Regions from separate parts of the Paenibacillus sp. FSL M7-1046 genome, predicted to be linked through region 3. Evidence: riboswitches for the same ligand, from Rfam matches in the RefSeq annotation. Region 3 holds a riboswitch; each other region holds the start of a gene.

Region 1 (5,852 bases), 4.5 Mb from region 3:
ACCAGGCTATATTCGTTATTCATTGCAATCTCCTTACTCTTAGTTCAGTCTCCACTTTAACTCCTGCCGTTGGCCGCTTCCCCAATCAAGAAATCACCAGCTCCGCAAGATCCATAGCTGAGCCAGCAGCAGCAGGAAAATACCGGCGCAAGCCTGAACCGTGAATCTGCGCGGCACCGGGCGTGACACGTACGGCGGTAAAATGATCTCACCCATGTACCCCCGGGTTATCAGCCCCTGTGACAGCCCATAGTAGCGGTGCATCGTATTCGCAAACAGCGAGCCCGCCATTCCCGCAACTTCACGCAGTTTGGCCACCCGTCCTCTTCTGCCGCCGCGCAGCCGCCGGGCCAGCATCATTCCATGTGCTGTATCGCTCAGCAGGAACAGAAAACGGTACATAATCAGCATGAGCTCCAGTACGATCTGCGGCATCCGCAGCCTGCGGAGTACCTGCAGCAATTCTCCGAACGGTGTTGTAAATATGATAAAAAAGCAGCAGGTCAGGCAGGCCAACACGCGCGCCAGCAGCAACCCTGCCCGGTGCAGTCCCTCCGCTGTAATGTATAGTGAACGAGTCGAAGCCGGGAGCTGCAAGGACATTAACGCCTCACCGGCAGTTGGATGGCCAATTTCAAGCAATAGTGCCGGCAGGCTCAGACAAAAGAACAAAAGTGCCGTACCAAACAGCAGGCCGTAGGCGCGCAGCGGGATTTTGGCGTACAGGACGCACCACACGGTCATCCAGCCCGCAATCACAAGCTGCAAGGCCGGATGAAGCGCATAGGAAAGGATGAACATGACTGCTGCGAACAGGCCTTTCCACATCGCGGGCAGCTGCCTCAGCGCATTGCTGTAGGATAACGCATCAATTCTTCTGATCATTAAGCTTGCGCCGGTCCTGTCTGCCTTTCAGCAGGCCGATGGAATAGCCAATCACTCCGGCCCCGATCGCCGCCTGCAGCGCGAACAGCATGCTTTCCGTTTCTCCAGGCAGTTCAGTCAGCGGTTTGAACCACGGCTCATAACCGGGATCGATCTCCGTAATTACACCCTCTGCGGCATCGTCAGCCCCGCCGAATTCCCCGTTCACCAGCAGCAGAGGCAGCACCACCAGCAAAATCACCGCCAGCAGCATCAACCCATTTTTCCACTTATTGCTCATCACAGACTTCCTCCCTTGGTTTGCCGTTTCAGCAGCGACAGCTCATTCGGGCTGTAGGATTTTAGCCAGTTCCAGAGCAGCACGGTCAGCAGCCCCTCGCTGATGGCGAGCGGAATCTGCGTCACGGCAAAAATACCGCCGAACTTAATCAGAGAAGCCAGCACACCCCCGTCTGCCGCCGGAAAAGCCACTGCAAGCTGAACCGAGGTCACCACATACGTCATGAGATCAGCCACTGCCGCCGCCATAAAGACTGCCAGCTTTTCACGCCCATTCACCTTCATCAGCAGCTTATAGACCGCATACCCGGCAAAAGGACCGGCCACCGCCATCGAAAATGCATTCGCACCGAGTGTCGTTATCCCCCCGTGCGCCAGCAGCAGCGCCTGAAACAGCAGCACAACAGACCCGATTACGCTCATCGGCAGCGGCCCCAGCATTACAGCACCAAGTCCCGTTCCTGTAGGATGGGAGCTGCTTCCGGTTACGGAAGGCATTTTGAGTGCCGACAATACAAAGGTAAATGCACCCGCCAGCCCAAGCAGCAGCTTCAGCTCCGGGTTGTCCTTGGTCATTTTCTTCAGCTTAAGGACTCCAAGGGTAAAAAACGGCAGAAACGCCACCCACCAGAATACGGCCCAGCCTACCGGCAGAAAACCCTCCATAATATGCATCGCGTTGGCCGTGCCCGGCTCATTCAGCAAAAAATAAACGGTAAATCCGGCAATGAGTGCAGCAAAACTCCAAAACTTGCGTTTGTTCATCCTTTTCCCTCCATGGATTCGTCATTTTGTGCCGCATCAAATCAAAAACTCCCGCCCCGGGGGGTGGGAGTGCTATGTACGTCATCAGATATGTAAGAGATGGTGGTACCGCTGCAACATCGCGGAGAATTCGCAGAATTGTAATGCGGGGGAGCTGAAGCTGGCACTTGCTCTGCACCAAATCTTCAAAATCCACCGTCCCCAAAACTGCATGCCTTCATCTCTTTAACCAATTCGTACACCGCTCCTATCCGCGTAGAGTCGTGGTGCGCGCAAACAAGGTAGGTCTCCTGGCTCGGGATCATAACGCCTTCCTTCGTCTTCCCCGGCTGTTTGCCGAGTGACATGCTGAAGTTCAGCTCTTCCTTACAGTGGCGGGACCGCTCGGGATTTGCACCCGATTCCCTGTTACCCCTTGTAGTTACAAGGGCACCTTGTCTTATCGCTAATTTATCCTGTACATTATAGTGGACTTCGCCGGGTGGTGTCTGTGATAAAAGTGGAGCGGCAAAGTTCTCCAGCACACCATCCGGTGAACCCAACGGGTTGTAAGAAAGCCATTTAAGTAATATAATTATTAACTATATAACTTGAATCCGGAGGCGTACCCAGAAAATGAAAGTTGATCTTACCGAAGATTCCCTGCCGGTGTACGAGGCGCTCTCAAGCGCTGTACGTCTGCGAATGCTGCAGCTGCTTGCTGTTCAGCCCATGAATGTAAAGGAATTGGCGGGAGCGGTCAAGCTGAGCAGCGCCATTATGACAATGCATGTGCGTAAGCTGGAAACGGCCGGACTGATCCGCACCCATATGGCTCCCGGACGAAGCGGACTGCAAAAGATTTGTTCTCTTGCCGCTGAAGGGGTCGAGATTATCTTCCCACTCCAGGCCAAAGCAGAGCGCAAGGGTCACCGGAAAGAAATACCGGTCGGACATTATTCCGATTTTGAGATAGAGCCAACCTGCGGGCTGGCCACTACCGAGCATATCATCGGCAGCTTCGACGATCCCCGTTATTTCTGGGATATGGAGCGGATGAATGCCGGAATTCTCTGGTTTGGCAAAGGTTATGTCGAATACAAAATACCCAACTTCCTGTTGTCCAGCCAGCAGCCGGAGGAGCTCATCATTACGATGGAGATTGCCTCCGAAGCACCCTCAACCAATAATAACTGGCCTTCGGATATTGCGTTTACGCTGAATGGCCAGAAGCTCGGGTATTGGACTAGCCCAGGCGATTACGGAGACAGCCCGGGGAAATATACCCCTGCCTGGTGGCCGGCGTACACCAATCAATACGGCCTGCTCAAGCAGCTGCACATTACCCCAAAAGGAACCTATATGGACGGCTTAAAACTCTCAGACATTACGCTGGAGCAGGTTGCAATCCGCAACAAGCAGTGGACCTTCAGGCTCTCGGTGGAAGAGGATGCCGAACATATCGGCGGGCTCACCTTATTCGGCAAAGGCTTCGGCAATTACAACGAGGATCTGGTCGTAGAGCTGTTCTATACCGATGGATTCAATGGTGCTGACGCGGATAAAAGGGATGCAGCAGCAGGTGCTGACAATGGGAATGGGACAGTTTCCTAGCCAAGCGATGCCTTCACTGTAAAGTCCGCATATATATTCTTCTCTTCTCACATAAACGCCCCCATCCCTCGCGGTATTGTATCCACGAGTGATGAGGGCGTTTAATGTTTCAGTATGCCTGGGACTCCAGGGTGCACTTTCCGGTATTCACAGCCAATGATGCTTCCTCTGTGACAAAGGCTCTCCAACGGCTTGGCGGAACGCTACTCCGTGACCGGACTCCACAAACCGCCGCCCGGCAACGGGCAGCCGCGCTCCTTCAGCTTGGCCACGACCGGTATGATACAGCCGCAGGCCGTGCATGTTACGCCATCCTGGAGCTTCGGACAAGCTGAGCAAAGGGCAACACGCTCCCTGTATACTTCATCTGAAGCGGTGTTGTCCGGGGTGAACATTGATGAAGCCAGAATCCGGGCAATCTGGGCATCCGTCACCTTGTACTCTTCCCGGCAGCCCTTGCAGGTTGATAAAGTGCTCATAACGGATGCTCCCTTAAGCCTTCGGGGTAATTTCCAGCACGGTCACCGACATCGGAGGCAGCTCAACGTTAAGCTTGCCGCCTTCCAGCTTAAAGCCCGTAAACGGCTGTGGCGTCACTGCCTCCGGCTGGCTGAATGTATTGTGGGCATCAATTGCTGTTCCGGCCAGCGTCGTTCCTGTAATTTCAACCTCTTTCCCGGCAAGTCCGCGCAGCTCCAGCGGAAGTGATGCTGCAGCAGCATGATTCAGGTTGCACAGGCTGACATGAATTACACCCTCCGCCGTAATGGAAGCTGAGGCCGAGACTTCCGGAATCTCGCGGCCTTCGAAGCTATAGGTGCCACTCTCCAGCGACAGATCAAGCAGTTCCGCATCCTGATGCACCTTGTACATATTGAATACGTGGTACGTAGGAGTCAGGAGCATTTTCTCGCCTTCAGTAAGAATTACAGCCTGCAGCACGTTGATCGTCTGGGCAATATTCGCCATCCGGACGCGGCCGCTGTGCTTATGGAAAATGTCGAGGGTTACACCGGCAACCAGCGCATCACGGATCGTGTTCTGCTGATAGAGGAAGCCGGGATTGGTTCCAGGCTCAACATCATACCAGGTTCCCCATTCATCGACAATGAGGCCCACACGTTTCTCCGGATCATATTTGTCCATAATCACACTATGGCGGGTTACCAGCTCATCCATACGCAGCGCCTTCTCCAGCGTAGAAAACCATTCGCCGGCTTCAAATCCGGTAGCTGCCCCCTTCTGTTCCCAGGCAGGACCCGGAATGGTGTAATAATGAAGTGTGATGGAATCCATATAGCGGGTGGCTTCACGCATCAGGACCTCCATCCAGTGATAATCATCGACATTTGGACCGCAGGCAATGCGATGGATCTTATTGTCTCCATAATTACGCACATAGGTCTGATACCGGCGGTACAGATCGGCATAATATTCAGGACGCATATTTCCGCCGCAGCCCCAGTTCTCATTGCCCACGCCAAAATATTTCACGGCCCACGGCTCCTGCCGGCCGTTCTCCTGACGCAGCTCCGCCATTGGCGAAACGCCGTTGAACGTCAGATACTCCACCCACTCCGACATTTCCTGAACCGTGCCGCTGCCGACGTTGCCATTGATATAAGGCTCGCAATCCAGCATGGCGCATAGCTCCATAAATTCATGGGTGCCAAAATGGTTGTTCTCCACCGTACCGCCCCAATGCGTGTTGATCATCCGTTTGCGGCCTTCGCGCGGACCGATGCCGTCTTTCCAGTGATATTCATCGGCGAAGCAGCCGCCCGGCCAGCGGAGCACCGGAATCTTGATTTCTTTAAGCGCTTCCACAACATCGTTGCGGATGCCGTTCGTGTTCGGGATCGGTGAATCCTCGCCTACCCAGATGCCTTCATAAATACAACGTCCCAAATGCTCGGAGAAATGTCCATAAATATTCCGGTTGATTGTTCCCTTGCGGATATCCGCATTTAATACTGCACGCTGAGCCATTTTAATAATCCACCTCTCAATAATTAATATATATATTAACCATTTAATATTTATATTAATATTATAAACACTGCTAAACCCCTTCGTCAATCTTTATATAACATGTTCCGCCCCATTCGCAAAAAAAGCACTCTGGAACCTATATGGGTTCAAGAGTGCTTTTGCAAAAAATAATCACCTGTATCACAGCTGGCGAAGATCAGCCCAGATCCCCAAGCTCGATCTGCACAATGCCCCGCTCATCCTGCACACTGCCGATCAGATGCATCAGGCTGCCGAATTCCAGCTCTTGGAACTTGCGGGCTACCGTCTCGCGCTGCAGCGCCCACAGGCATTCAGCC
Region 2 (5,852 bases), 2.9 Mb from region 3:
GTGGGTCAGAAGTTCTTCACGGTAGATGCCCTTCTTCACCAGATCGGAAATCAGCGGGTACAATTCGCCGTATGGCTCATCCGGGTATGCTTTATAGCGGCGGTTAACTGCGGCTTTTTTGTATAGGGTCGTCAAAAGCGAGCGGGCAGCAGCGAACTTCCAGTCCGGTTCTTCTTTGGTTACGAGCTCAAGGGCGCTCATGGTGAAGGCACTACTGATTTCTTCTCCGCTGACCTCACTCCGGCGAAGCTTGGACTGCACCCCGCGCAGCAAGGTTTCTTTGCTTAATTGCTCAAGGCCGTTCAGGATACGGTCGGCGTAAACGGAGAGGCGGATTTGATCAAAAGCCAATTGGCGGTTGTCGGGTTTCACTACGAGTTCTGGCATAGGGGATTCATCCTTTCGTATTTGGGTTTAATTTTCAATATTAAAAATTGATATATTATAGCGCAGAAAGCGGCCAGGAAATGGCGGCTCAGCCGACATTTCAAAGCTGCCTTCGAAACAGGCGATAGATCGTATCGCGTGCTAGAATCCGAGTCTGCGGAAAACAGAAGCTTAAAGTATACCATGAAATTTATATTTCCAAGAAGCTAAAGTACAGCAGGCTGCCAATGGATGATTTCCTTGCCGGCAAGGCTGGCCGGAATGTCGATAATCCGCTGGTTGCTGCTTCCCCGGTAGGGAAGGGTAGTATCTTTAAGCTCTTCTACAAATCGTCCGTCAATCACTACATGGCACAAGGCCAGCAGATTCCATTCCGGCGAGCCCGGAGAAGCCGTCAGCTCTTCATACGTATAACCGGTATAAATCCAAATTGAGAAATCCGGCAGTACGGCGCGAAGCTCATGGATAAAGCCCGCAGCCTCTTCTGCCGAGAAAAAAGGGTCCCCGCCGGCCAGCGTCAGGCCGTCCAGCAGCGGATTAGCAGCAATTTCAGCGATAATCTCACGCTGCCGCTCCAGGGTGAACACTTCACCGAAATTGAAATTCCACGTTTTCGGATTGAAGCAGCCCGGGCAGCGGTGGCGGCAGCCGCTGAGGAAGAGGACGGCCCGCATGCCCTCTCCCTCATTAATTGATTCCGGGTAGTAGCCGCAAATATTCATAGATGCTTGATGCGGTCTCTTACTTCGGCCTGCTTGGCGGCGTTGAAGCGGGTCTGGTAGTCACCGGTCAAATATCCGGTTACCCGGCGCAGGCGGCGGATATGGGTGTCATGCTCATGCGCGCCGCAGGAAGGGCAGTTCGTGCCGATAACCCCTTCATAGCCGCAGCCGGAGCAGCGGTCAATCGGGTGGTTAATGCTGAAATAGCTGATTTCCTGCTCCAGCGCGTAGCGGATGATTTTGACAAAAGCCGCCGGGTTGCTGCGGGCATTGCCGTTCAGTTCCACATAGGAAATGGCTCCGGCGTTGCAGTACTCATGGAAAGGGGCCTCAAGGCTAATCTTCTTGGCCGCACTGATCTCGTAATACACAGGAATGTGGAAGGAGTTCGTATAATATTCGCGGTCGGTTACGCCGGGAATTGAGCCAAGCACCTTGTGGTCCACCTTGGTGAATTTGCCGGACAAACCTTCGGCAGGTGTTGCAAACAGCGTGATGTTAAGATCAAGTTCTTCGCTCTTGCGGTCGCAGTACTCACGCATATGGCGGACAACGGCGAGCGCTTTGGCATGGACCTCCATGTCCTCGCCATGATGTTTGCCGTACATGGCCTTCATGCACTCCGCCATACCGATGAAGCCGAGCGACAGACTGCCGTGCTTCAGCAGATCGCCTACGCTGTCCTCTGGAGCAAGCTGCTCGCCGCCTTCCCAGACGCCTTCGCGCATCATGAAATCGGAGGCTTTGGCTTTTTGGGCCGCCTGGATCCGGAAACGGTGCAGCAGGCCCTCCAGCGCAATATCCATATAATGATTCAGGTCGTCGTAGAAGCCTTCCTCGTCGGGAGCAAGACGGCGGCCTGTCACAGTGCCGTGAGCAAGGCCTAGACGGACCAGATTAAGGGTGTTGAAGGACAGATTGCCTTTGCCTGAGCAGTGATCGCGTCCGAAACGGTCACCCAGCACCCGGGTGCGGCAGCCCATCGTAGCAAATTCAGTGTCCGGGTCAGCCGGATCATAGTATTGCATGTTGAGCGGAGCATCCAGATTGGCAAAGTTCGGATACAGTCTGCGTGCGGAACATTCGGCTGCTTTAAGAAACAGCTCATAGTTCGGATCGCCCTGCTGCTGGTTGACGCCTTGCTTGCATTTGAAGATTTGGATCGGAAACACCGGTGTTTCTCCGCTGCCGAGGCCGTTCATGGTGGCGGTCAGCAGGGAGCTGATCACAAGCTGGCCTTCGGGGGAGGTGCAGGTGCCATAGTTGATGCTGGTAAAAGGAATCTGTCCGCCGGAACGGCTGGACATCGTATTGAGATTATGTATCATACTCTCTGCTGCCTGTAGTGTTTCGCTTTCGGTCTCTTTCTGCGCAAAGCGGAAGGCGCGCGGGTACTGCTCCGCCAGATCGCTGCGGCTCATTGTGATTTCGCCGAGGTGATCACCGGCTTGTCCTTCTTCAAAGTATTCCAGTCCCTTGCGGAACAGCTTAGCGAAGGATTTGGTCACGTATGGGGCAAGGTCGTAATCCAGTTTATTGGCGGATACGCCGCCGTACTGGGCATTTTGCTGGGATTGGAAAATAATCGCCACCAGCGACATTGCAGTCATAATTGAGTTCGGAGGACGGACACTGCCGTTGCCGGTATTGAAGCCTTCGCGGAGAAGGCGCTCAAACGGGATGAAGATGCAGTTGGTCGTTCCGATGGCGTATTGATCCAGATCGTGGACGTACACGACATTATCCTGAATGGCCTGCACGAGCTGTGGCGGCATCGTGAAGTTGCGGGCATACCACTTGGAATATTCACTGCCGAATTTGCTCATTTTGCCGGAGAAGCTTTCTCCGTTCAAATTGGCATTCTCGCGCAGCAGATCCAAATCCCGGCTGTCGATAATATCCCGTCCCAAATGAATAACTTCCTCCAAAAGAACTTCCTGTGCAGCTTGTCCACCGTTGTACCGTTTCTCCAGCAGCGTCATTGTCTAGCTCTCTCCCCTCGGTATAGTAAGAACGAAGTATATACTTCCTGATAGCAGTAAAAAAGCATCTCCCGCCGAGGAGGCGGAAAATGCCCGAATGCGTACGAAATATCCTTACAAGGATATTTGCCGGTTGTCTTGATGAACATACAAGCAGGGGACAGGGGTAATCTCTGTCCTGTTCTTATATATTCCGCAGAAGCCGATACCTGAGGGCGATAACGGTTTATCGCCTTCAGGTATCGGCAGCCTTGGCTCCTTAAAACACGGGAAGGCTATGTCTGCTTGTGCAGGCCGCATTGCGGACACCTCACCTGGTCCTCGCAGGCATGAATGATGGTGTCGGCGAAACAGGCAGGTCTCCTGGCTTCCGGTGAATCTTCCGGCGCCTTCCCGAGAGCTTTACCGCCCCTCAGTGGCTATTGCCGGTAGACGCTGCTTCGCGGGCTTCAGAAAGCCTGCAGGCATCCGGTTACAGTGGCGGGACCACAGCGGATTTGCACCGCGTTTCCCTATTAAGCTTCAGCTCCCTATAAAAGAGCGAAACACCTGTTTCCACTATATTTTGTTGTCGTTAGATAAAAATAACCCAATATGTTGTGTTTGTAAACCATTTTTTGAAACTCCGCGCGGGGAGCGGGTTCCGCGGTTTTACTCACAAATGATCCACAGTTAGTCCACAGGTAATCCACAAGTTGGGTGCAAAAAGTGTCTGGATAAAGTCATAAATTGTCTTAAAAGATGCCACAAAGACTCCATAAATATAGTGAGCGTGACACTGGAATGCCTAACGGAGAAATATGGGGGGACGAAGGTTTACGGATGGTGTTAAATGGAGCAACAATCTTTACGGCGATTTGTGGGTGTGCGGCGGAGTTGCTACAATAAGAACAGGCCGGAGACATGTATCAGGAGTTTTAGGTTTATAGTCCGGAATGAGTTACCACGAGGAAGTTTCCATAAAGGGTTTTGCTTTACAGCATATTAAGGAGGGATTCAGGATGGCAATTGGCGAAGTAACCGTAATTCCGATCGGCACAGGCAGCACTAGCCTTAGCAGCTATGTGGCCGATATGCAGCGTGTGCTCAGGGGAGTGGAAGGGATCACTTATGAGCTTACATCCATGGGGACGATTATCGAAGGGCCGATCCCGCGGATTCTCGCTGCCGTAGAAGCGCTGCATGAGTCACCTTTCGCTGCCGGGGCGCAGCGGGTATCCACGTCGCTGAAGATTGATGACCGCCGCGACAAGCCGTCTACAAGCCGCAGCAAGCTGCAGTCCGTTGAACGCAAGCTGGAGGAGAATTGAAGCCCAGATGTTGTAAAAAAATGTTGCGTTTTTGGCTGGAAGTTGTATAATATTTTTTGTTTGACAGAAAAAATGCTTTAAGCTGGTGTAGCTCAGGGGTAGAGCAACGCACTCGTAATGCGTAGGCCGGGGGTTCAATTCCCTTCACCAGCATCCTTAGCAACTCAATCATGGCGCGGCTTTCCGGAATTTCGGAGGCTGCGCTTTTTAGCTGCAGTTTCTGATTAAAGGGGGAGATATTCATCTGATTAATTAGTCTCCAGCTTTTTCTTTTTCTCTTCTATAAGCTGCTTTACGGGATACAGTTCAAGATCTTTAACGCCCAGCCCGTGAAGTTGCTCAATAACGGTCTCTTTATCTTCAGCAAGAATTACTTTCCCTGTTGAAACATCGAGAATGCCTTCCTCATGTTTTTTATCCAGTGTAATACGCTTAAAGGCGATATATTTTTTATTCCAGCCCACTTCCTCTATAAAAGAATCGATCTTAACCGGGTCCTCATCCAGCTTACCCTTAATAAAGTGTATCTTCAAAAACCGAAAAGACTCCGACCTCTGTAGGCGGAGAGGAATCGGCGGTTTTCAACTATTCAGCGAACATACGTGCTATACTGTAAGAAAATACTACAAATGGGGGTGTCGCACATGATCGTTCATCAAGCCTATAAATACCGCATCTACCCGAATACCGAGCAACAGCAACTCATTCGTCGAATGTTTGGCTGCTGCCGCTTTGTGTTCAATCATTTCCTGGAAGAGTGGAATCAAACCTATGCCGAGACAGGCAAAGGTTTGTCCTATCAGACCTGTGCGACACAGCTCCCCGTCCTAAAAACACAATATGACTGGCTCAAAGAAGTCGATAGTATTGCTTTACAGTCCGCCGTTCGGCATGTGGCAGATAGCTTTGACCGCTTTTTCAAAAAGCAAAATCAAGCGCCTCGCTTCAAAAGTCGGAAGCATCCAGTACAAAGCTACACCACGAAATTCACGAACGGAAATATCGCCATTGAAGGCAACCGATTGAAGCTTCCCAAGCTCGGCTGGATGCGTTTCGCCAACTCTCGGAAGCTGGAGGGTCGTATACTGTCCGCTACGGTACGGCAAAACGCCAGCGATAAGTATTTTGTCTCCCTGGTTTGCGAGGTCGAAAAGACCCCGCTCCCACAAGCAGATGCACATATCGGCATTGACTTGGGGCTTAAGGAATATGCTGTGTGCTCCAACGGCGAGCATTTTGCCAACCCCAGGTTTTACCGTCAATACGAGAAAAAGCTTGCGCTGTGGCAGCGGCGTTTGGCAAGACGCACACCAGGGGGCTCCAACTGGAAGAAAGCCAAGAAACACATTGCTCGTATTCACGAACACATTGCAAATTCCCGGAACGATTTTCTCCACAAGATGACAACGAAGCTGATCCGTGAGTGCCAAACGATCAGCATCGAACATCTG
Region 3 (5,852 bases):
AAAGTAATCGCATCTGCAATTTGCTGGCGGATAAATCCGTCATAACGCTCCTGGTTCCAGACGCCCTTGCGCCATTTGAGCCGGGCCTGGCGCACTTCAGGCGTCTGCGGGAAGCTGCCGATCGTCGTTGTCGGCAGCAGCGGGAGCTGCCACTTCTGCTGCTGCACCTTCACGCGTTCCGCGAAAGGCAAACTGCGGCTGTCCGGCAGCTTATCCAGGCTACTCACCTGCTCAGCCACATCCTGGCGCCCGCGTTCCGGCAGGGCGCGGAACACTTTCAGCGCCTCGCGGCTCTCAGCGAGCGCTGCGGCATAGACCTGCCCATCCTCGCCCGCCGCTGCTGCAATCAGACTCAGCTCCGCCAGCTTCTCGTCGGCGAAGGCCAACGCCTGACGTACCGCAGGCTTTAACTTGTCCTCGCCTTGAACAGTTACCGGCACATGCAGCAGACTGGAGGATGGCTGGAGGATCAGCCGTTCGTTCGGCACATGGGACTTCAGCGCGCGGACCAGCTCAAGTTTGGCATCCAGATCGGAGCGCCAAATATTGCGCCCGTCGATAATACCCGCTCCCAGCCATTTGTCCTCCGGCCAACCCAGGCGCCGGATCGACGCCAGATTAGCCCCGCCGTCATGTACGAAGTCCAGTCCGATACCCTGCACAGGCAACTCCAGCAATGCTTCCAGCGGCTCTGCAGCTTCAAAGTAAGTCTGCAGCAAGACATGAAGTCCAGGCACTGCTGCAGCAATCTCTCTGTAGATAGTTCCCAGCAGTTCAACTTCTTCCCCGGTTAATCCGGTCACAATTGCCGGTTCGTCGATCTGTACCCAAGCCACGCCTTCCTGCTGCAGCTCCTGCAGCAGTTGCACATACACCGGCAGGAAACGGGCAGCAACCTCTGCAATTTGATCCGCAGCGAATCCCTTGGAGAGCTTCAGGAAGGTATAGAGCCCGACTATAACCGGCTTGCCCTCAATACCTGCCTGCTCTTTGGCGAAACGGTAGGCAGCGAGCGGTTTATTCTCAATCAGGCGGGGAGTCTGCCCGCCGATTTCCGGCACGATATAATGGTAATTCGTATTGAACCATTTGGTCATCTCGCAGGCAGGGGCGGCCGAATTGCCGCGCGCCATGGCGAAGTACAGATCGAGCGGAATGTCTCCGCCATCGTAGGCATAACGCGGAGGAACAATGCCAAACATAGCAGCGGTATCCAGCACATGGTCATAAAAGGTGAAATCATTGACAGGAATCAGTGCGATCCCGGCCTGCTGCTGTGTCTTGAGGTGCTGAAGCTGAATCCCGGCCATTTCCGCGCGGAAGGTTTCTTCATTGATTTTGCCGCTCCAGTAAGCCTCCAGCGTCTTTTTCCACTCCCGGTTCTTTCCGATTCTCGGATAACCGAGGCTGCTCGTCTTGATGTTGTTTGTCATTACAGTCACTCCCTTGTCTATAGTAAATGCCTTAAGCTTTAGTTAATGATCTCAGTCGTTATCAATAAAAAAGAGCGTCTTCCCTAACCAGGCCGCAGGGAAAGACGCCCATGAGCTGCCAATGGGTAACGTCTTAACACCTCCCTATCTTCCGTAGGTACTGCAGTGCTGTTGAGACAGGCAGGTCTCCTGGCTAGCGGCGTCGGCATCCATCAGCAAGTCTTCCCGGCGAAGTAGAGATGGCCAGTGACATGGGCTGCTATGAACTCTTCCGTTACAGTGGCGGGACCGCATCGGCTTGTCACCGAATTTCCCTATTAAGCCTCCGGGCCTTTCTGATGCTCCGGCTGGCGCCTGTCTCCGATATTTGCAAATTGTATTCATCCCGTAATCTGATGCCATCATACTGAATCCGATACCTTATCCGCAACAGATTTACGGGTATTCCCGTTATACACATTCCCTATAGCTGGTGCCGTACAGGCTCATTTTGCGGGGATTCTGCCGCACATTCCCTCACAGCCTCTCTTCAAGAAGCAGCTTCAGCAGAACGTTTGGTATACAGCAAAAAGAACCGGCTGCACCGTCCTTGGCAAGGAGGTACACCCGGTTCCTTTTCGATAAATGATAGCAATCAACGGACTATTTCAGCCTGTCTTTTAGAACCAGACGAGGTAGACTACCCCGGCAAGAACGAGACGGTAAATCGCAAACGGCATGAGCTTGATCCGGTTGATCAGCTTCAGGAAAAACTTCATAGAGAGCAGCGCGAACAGGAAGGCACTAATGAACCCGGCAATAAAAAACGGCAGGGCATCTATCGTAAAATACTGCCAGTTCTTGACCAGTGAAATCAGACTCGCACCGGCCATGATCGGCACTGCCATAATAAAGGTGAAATCGGCAGCCGCACGGTGGCTCATACCCAGCAGCACTCCACCTGAGATGGTCGATCCGGAGCGTGAAAAGCCGGGCCAGAGCGACAAGCATTGGATCAAACCTACCGATAGCGCCTGTCTATATGTAATTTGGTCAACACTCTCTGTCTTGATTTTTTTGGGGGCGAACCGGTCGGCAAAAATCATGAATATTGCACCAATGACCAGACCGATCAGCACCGTCGACGTCGAGAATAAATGCTCGTCGATGTAATCCTCGAACAGAAACCCGAGAATTCCTGCAGGAATAAGTCCCACAATGACCTGCGCCAGCTTCAGCCGGCCTTCCGTCTCCACCGGAGGCTGTCCTTCCGGCACCGCCGTCAGCTCCTTGCGGCTGAACCGCTTGAGACCCAGCAGGTCGATGAACCGGTTGCGGAAAATGATGACTACCGCCAGGATCGACCCCAGCTGGATGACTACTTTGAACGTGTTTGCTGCATATTTTCCGAGGAATTCCTGGGATTTCAACCACATATCATCCACGATTACCATATGGCCGGTCGAGGATACCGGAGCAAATTCAGTTAATCCTTCTACAATTCCCAGAATGATGGCTTTCATGATAGTGAGCAGCTCCATATTGATCCCCTCCTTTTATTGACCTCACCCTTTGCGAGGCTTTAAATGTTCTGAGAAACCTGTGTATTAAATTAATCCGTGGTATCTACCGGTTTTCTACCGGACTGGCGTTTGCGGAAATAGAGCACACCACCCACAACAACTCCCACAGCAATCAATACGTAGACGACACTCGAGTAAGCTTCCATGTACACGCCAATATCCTCCCAGGATTCTCCCAGCGCAGCACCCAGCAGAATAAGCAGCACATTCCAGCCGAGCGTCCCGATCGTCGTAAACAGCATGAATAATCCGAATTTCATCCCCGACATTCCGGCAGGAATGGAGATCAGACTCCGCACCAGCGGAATCATCCGGCAGAATAATACCGTCCAGTAGCCGTATTTGTCGAACCAGGCATCCGCTTTACGGATATCTTTTCCGCTGATCCGGAGAAGTCCGCCCCAGCGGTCCACAATCCGCTCCAGTCTGTTCACGTCCAGCATCCGGCCGATCCAGTACAGCACAAGCGCTCCCAGCAGCGAGCCGGCCGTTGAGGCGATCAGCACGCCGGGGATGGTCATCCCGGAAGTGGTTGTCATGAAACCGCCGAACGGAAGGATTACCTCCGAGGGGATAGGCGGAAAAATATTTTCCAGGGCCAGCATCAGAAAAATGCCCAGATAGCCGAACTGTTCCATAAAATCGGTAATCCATGTTTTCATTTCGTGCTCCTCCGCGTTCAGATGAGATTTTTTTTGAGATTGCGCAAATAACGGCTGCGGATAAGGAAGAAGTATAACCCCTGCGCAGCCAGGTAGCCGATAAGCACCGCGCCCGTTTCGGCAGCGATGGACAGATAGAACAGCCGCTGCAGCGCAATAAAGGCGAACAAGCTGTGCAGGATGGCTAGCCCCACCGGAACAAAGAACATTAGTGACAATTGCAGGGTCACAGTCCGGTCCAGTTCCTGGTCGGTCAGGCCCATTTTGGACAAGGTGGAATACTGCAGCCGGTCATGGTCAAGATCCATGTACAACCGGAAGTACAAAAAGCTGCCTGCGGCGATAAAAAAAACGGTGCCGACCAAAAGTGAAGCGAACAGCATCGTACTGTATAGCGTCCGCTGAATTTCGAACAGCGTGCCGCTGACCACAACGGCATAAGGGGATTTGCTCTCGTAGGACACTTTTCCTTTATCCGCAAGTCCCGAAGCAATGCCAACCGTCTGTTGGAATTGATCCATATAGAACCCGGTATACAAATCGCTTTGCACGGGATCAATGGCGGAGAACAAGCTGTCACTGACGACTACTCCGCTAAAATCACCGCCATCCCTCCCGTCCAGCTCCGGCAGCAGATATTCAGCAACCGGCACATGCTCCGTATATCCGATCTCCTGAATATCTACTCCCTGCTTCAGCTTATAGAGGGCATGAACCCGATCAGAGGTCAGGCTGCGGTCACGCTGGGAACCGATCATGACCAGACCTTCGTTCCCCTGTAGCGGCTGCTCGCGGGAGGTAAATCCGGCTTGCTGGAGCGCCTGTTTGTAATCACTGTAAGCCATCAGCGGCAAACGCTCTGTACGGTCAGGACCGGTCTGAGACTCTACTTCCGCATATTTGATTTGGATCTCCAGCGAGCGATAGGGAAGATTCAACCGCTCCAGTTCCGCTTTTATCCCGCTTAAATCCTCTTCCGCAGCGGACCCGGCCTCATTGCCCTTGGCCACATAACCGACCGCTGCCGGATAGTCCAGCTTCAGCTCTTTGGAGAGTGTATGAATAGAAGCAAATACCCCGACAGAGGTGAAGGATACCGCCGAAACAATCGTCACCATAAAAAACATCCGCCCGTTGTCTTTCCAGCGGTAGGTTAAGCCCGAGAGCGTAATAATGTTTGTCTTATGCCAATAAAACCGCCGGACTTTCCTCATTATCCTAACCACATATAAACTAAGTTGTGTATAGAACAAGTAAGTGCCGGCGACTGTAATGGCCACCACCGGAAACATCACTCTCTCCACCGACGCTGCGGTCGTGGTAGCGGCCAGAACATAGCCTCCAAGCAGCAGCAGGGCCGAAGCGAACGCCAGCAAGGCAGATACCCGCGGCTCCTTGTCTCCTTTGCGTCCGCGCTGAAACAAACCTCTCGCCGACTCGTTCCCGATAAAAGCAAAGGTACTTAACGAGATCAGCATGAACAGTAGCGCAAAGCTGCAAATCGTCAGTACCGGTGCATGCCAGGAAAGATAAAATTCCAGCGGGCCAATGCCCAGGAACCCTGCTCCAATCATCAGGAACAGCTTGCCCAGCAGCAGACCGAGCAAAGTGCCGGTGAGGATGGCGGAGCTGCCGATCATCATGTTCTCCAAAAAAACCATCAGGTTCAGCTGCCGCTTCGTCATGCCGTGCATCAGCAGGATGCCGAATTCCAGCTTGCGGGACTGCAGAAAAGACCCGACTGACACCAGCACGAACAGGGAACAAAATACAAAGATGATTCCCTCAGCCACCATCATGGTGTCAGCCGCCGTATCCAGGATCATATCGCCCGAAATCGCCGGATGAAATATAAACAGTGCACAGAGAAAAAAGATCATTACGGAAAATGCGCTACTGACAAAATAAGCAGCGTATTTACGCTTATTCCGCGTTACATTTCTATAAGCGAACTGCCGAAAGGTCATGGCTGGCTCCTCCCAGCAGCGACAGCATGTCGATGATATTCTGGAAGAAAGCCGGCCTGCTGCTGCCCCGGTACATCTCGCTGTAGAAACGTCCGTCCTTGATAAAGATGACCCGGTGGCAAAAGCTCGCCGCCACTGCGTCATGGGTGACCATCAGCACCGTGGACCCTTCCGCTTCATTGACTTCAGCCAGCAGACTCATCACTTCGGCCGCTGTTTTGGAGTCCA

The links. Region 3 has a riboswitch for cobalamin ahead of metE (5-methyltetrahydropteroyltriglutamate--homocysteine S-methyltransferase). Riboswitches for the same ligand answer to the same signal wherever they lie in the genome.
Region 1: linked by a shared signal. The riboswitch ahead of NYE29_RS00465 (energy-coupling factor ABC transporter permease) and the one ahead of metE (5-methyltetrahydropteroyltriglutamate--homocysteine S-methyltransferase) in region 3 are both predicted to bind cobalamin.
Region 2: linked by a shared signal. The riboswitch ahead of NYE29_RS07555 (anaerobic ribonucleoside triphosphate reductase) and the one ahead of metE (5-methyltetrahydropteroyltriglutamate--homocysteine S-methyltransferase) in region 3 are both predicted to bind cobalamin.

The regions. Positions count from the first base shown of each region.
Region 1 is NZ_JBBOXB010000001.1:128,581-134,432, forward strand. Features, by position in the region: gene NYE29_RS00450 (energy-coupling factor ABC transporter ATP-binding protein) at 1-23, opposite strand, end outside; gene cbiQ (cobalt ECF transporter T component CbiQ) at 94-885, opposite strand; gene NYE29_RS00460 (energy-coupling factor ABC transporter substrate-binding protein) at 869-1,165, opposite strand; gene NYE29_RS00465 (energy-coupling factor ABC transporter permease) at 1,165-1,929, opposite strand; cobalamin riboswitch at 2,193-2,381, opposite strand; gene NYE29_RS00470 (ArsR/SmtB family transcription factor) at 2,545-3,522, shown strand; gene NYE29_RS00475 (DUF6171 family protein) at 3,726-4,001, opposite strand; gene NYE29_RS00480 (alpha-N-arabinofuranosidase) at 4,015-5,511, opposite strand; gene NYE29_RS00485 (5'-3' exonuclease) at 5,711-5,852, opposite strand, start outside.
Region 2 is NZ_JBBOXB010000001.1:1,757,419-1,763,270, reverse strand. Features, by position in the region: gene NYE29_RS07565 (ribonucleoside-diphosphate reductase subunit alpha) at 1-387, opposite strand, end outside; gene nrdG (anaerobic ribonucleoside-triphosphate reductase activating protein) at 594-1,109, opposite strand; gene NYE29_RS07555 (anaerobic ribonucleoside triphosphate reductase) at 1,106-3,091, opposite strand; cobalamin riboswitch at 3,428-3,659, opposite strand; gene NYE29_RS07550 (MTH1187 family thiamine-binding protein) at 4,093-4,401, shown strand; tRNA gene NYE29_RS07545 (tRNA-Thr) at 4,483-4,554, shown strand; gene NYE29_RS07540 (hypothetical protein) at 4,650-4,934, opposite strand; gene tnpB (IS200/IS605 family element RNA-guided endonuclease TnpB) at 5,046-5,852, shown strand, end outside.
Region 3 is NZ_JBBOXB010000001.1:4,621,724-4,627,575, reverse strand. Features, by position in the region: gene metE (5-methyltetrahydropteroyltriglutamate--homocysteine S-methyltransferase) at 1-1,433, opposite strand, end outside; cobalamin riboswitch at 1,596-1,806, opposite strand; gene NYE29_RS20345 (undecaprenyl-diphosphate phosphatase) at 2,093-2,953, opposite strand; gene NYE29_RS20340 (DedA family protein) at 3,025-3,657, opposite strand; gene NYE29_RS20335 (ABC transporter permease) at 3,675-5,624, opposite strand; gene NYE29_RS20330 (ABC transporter ATP-binding protein) at 5,599-5,852, opposite strand, start outside.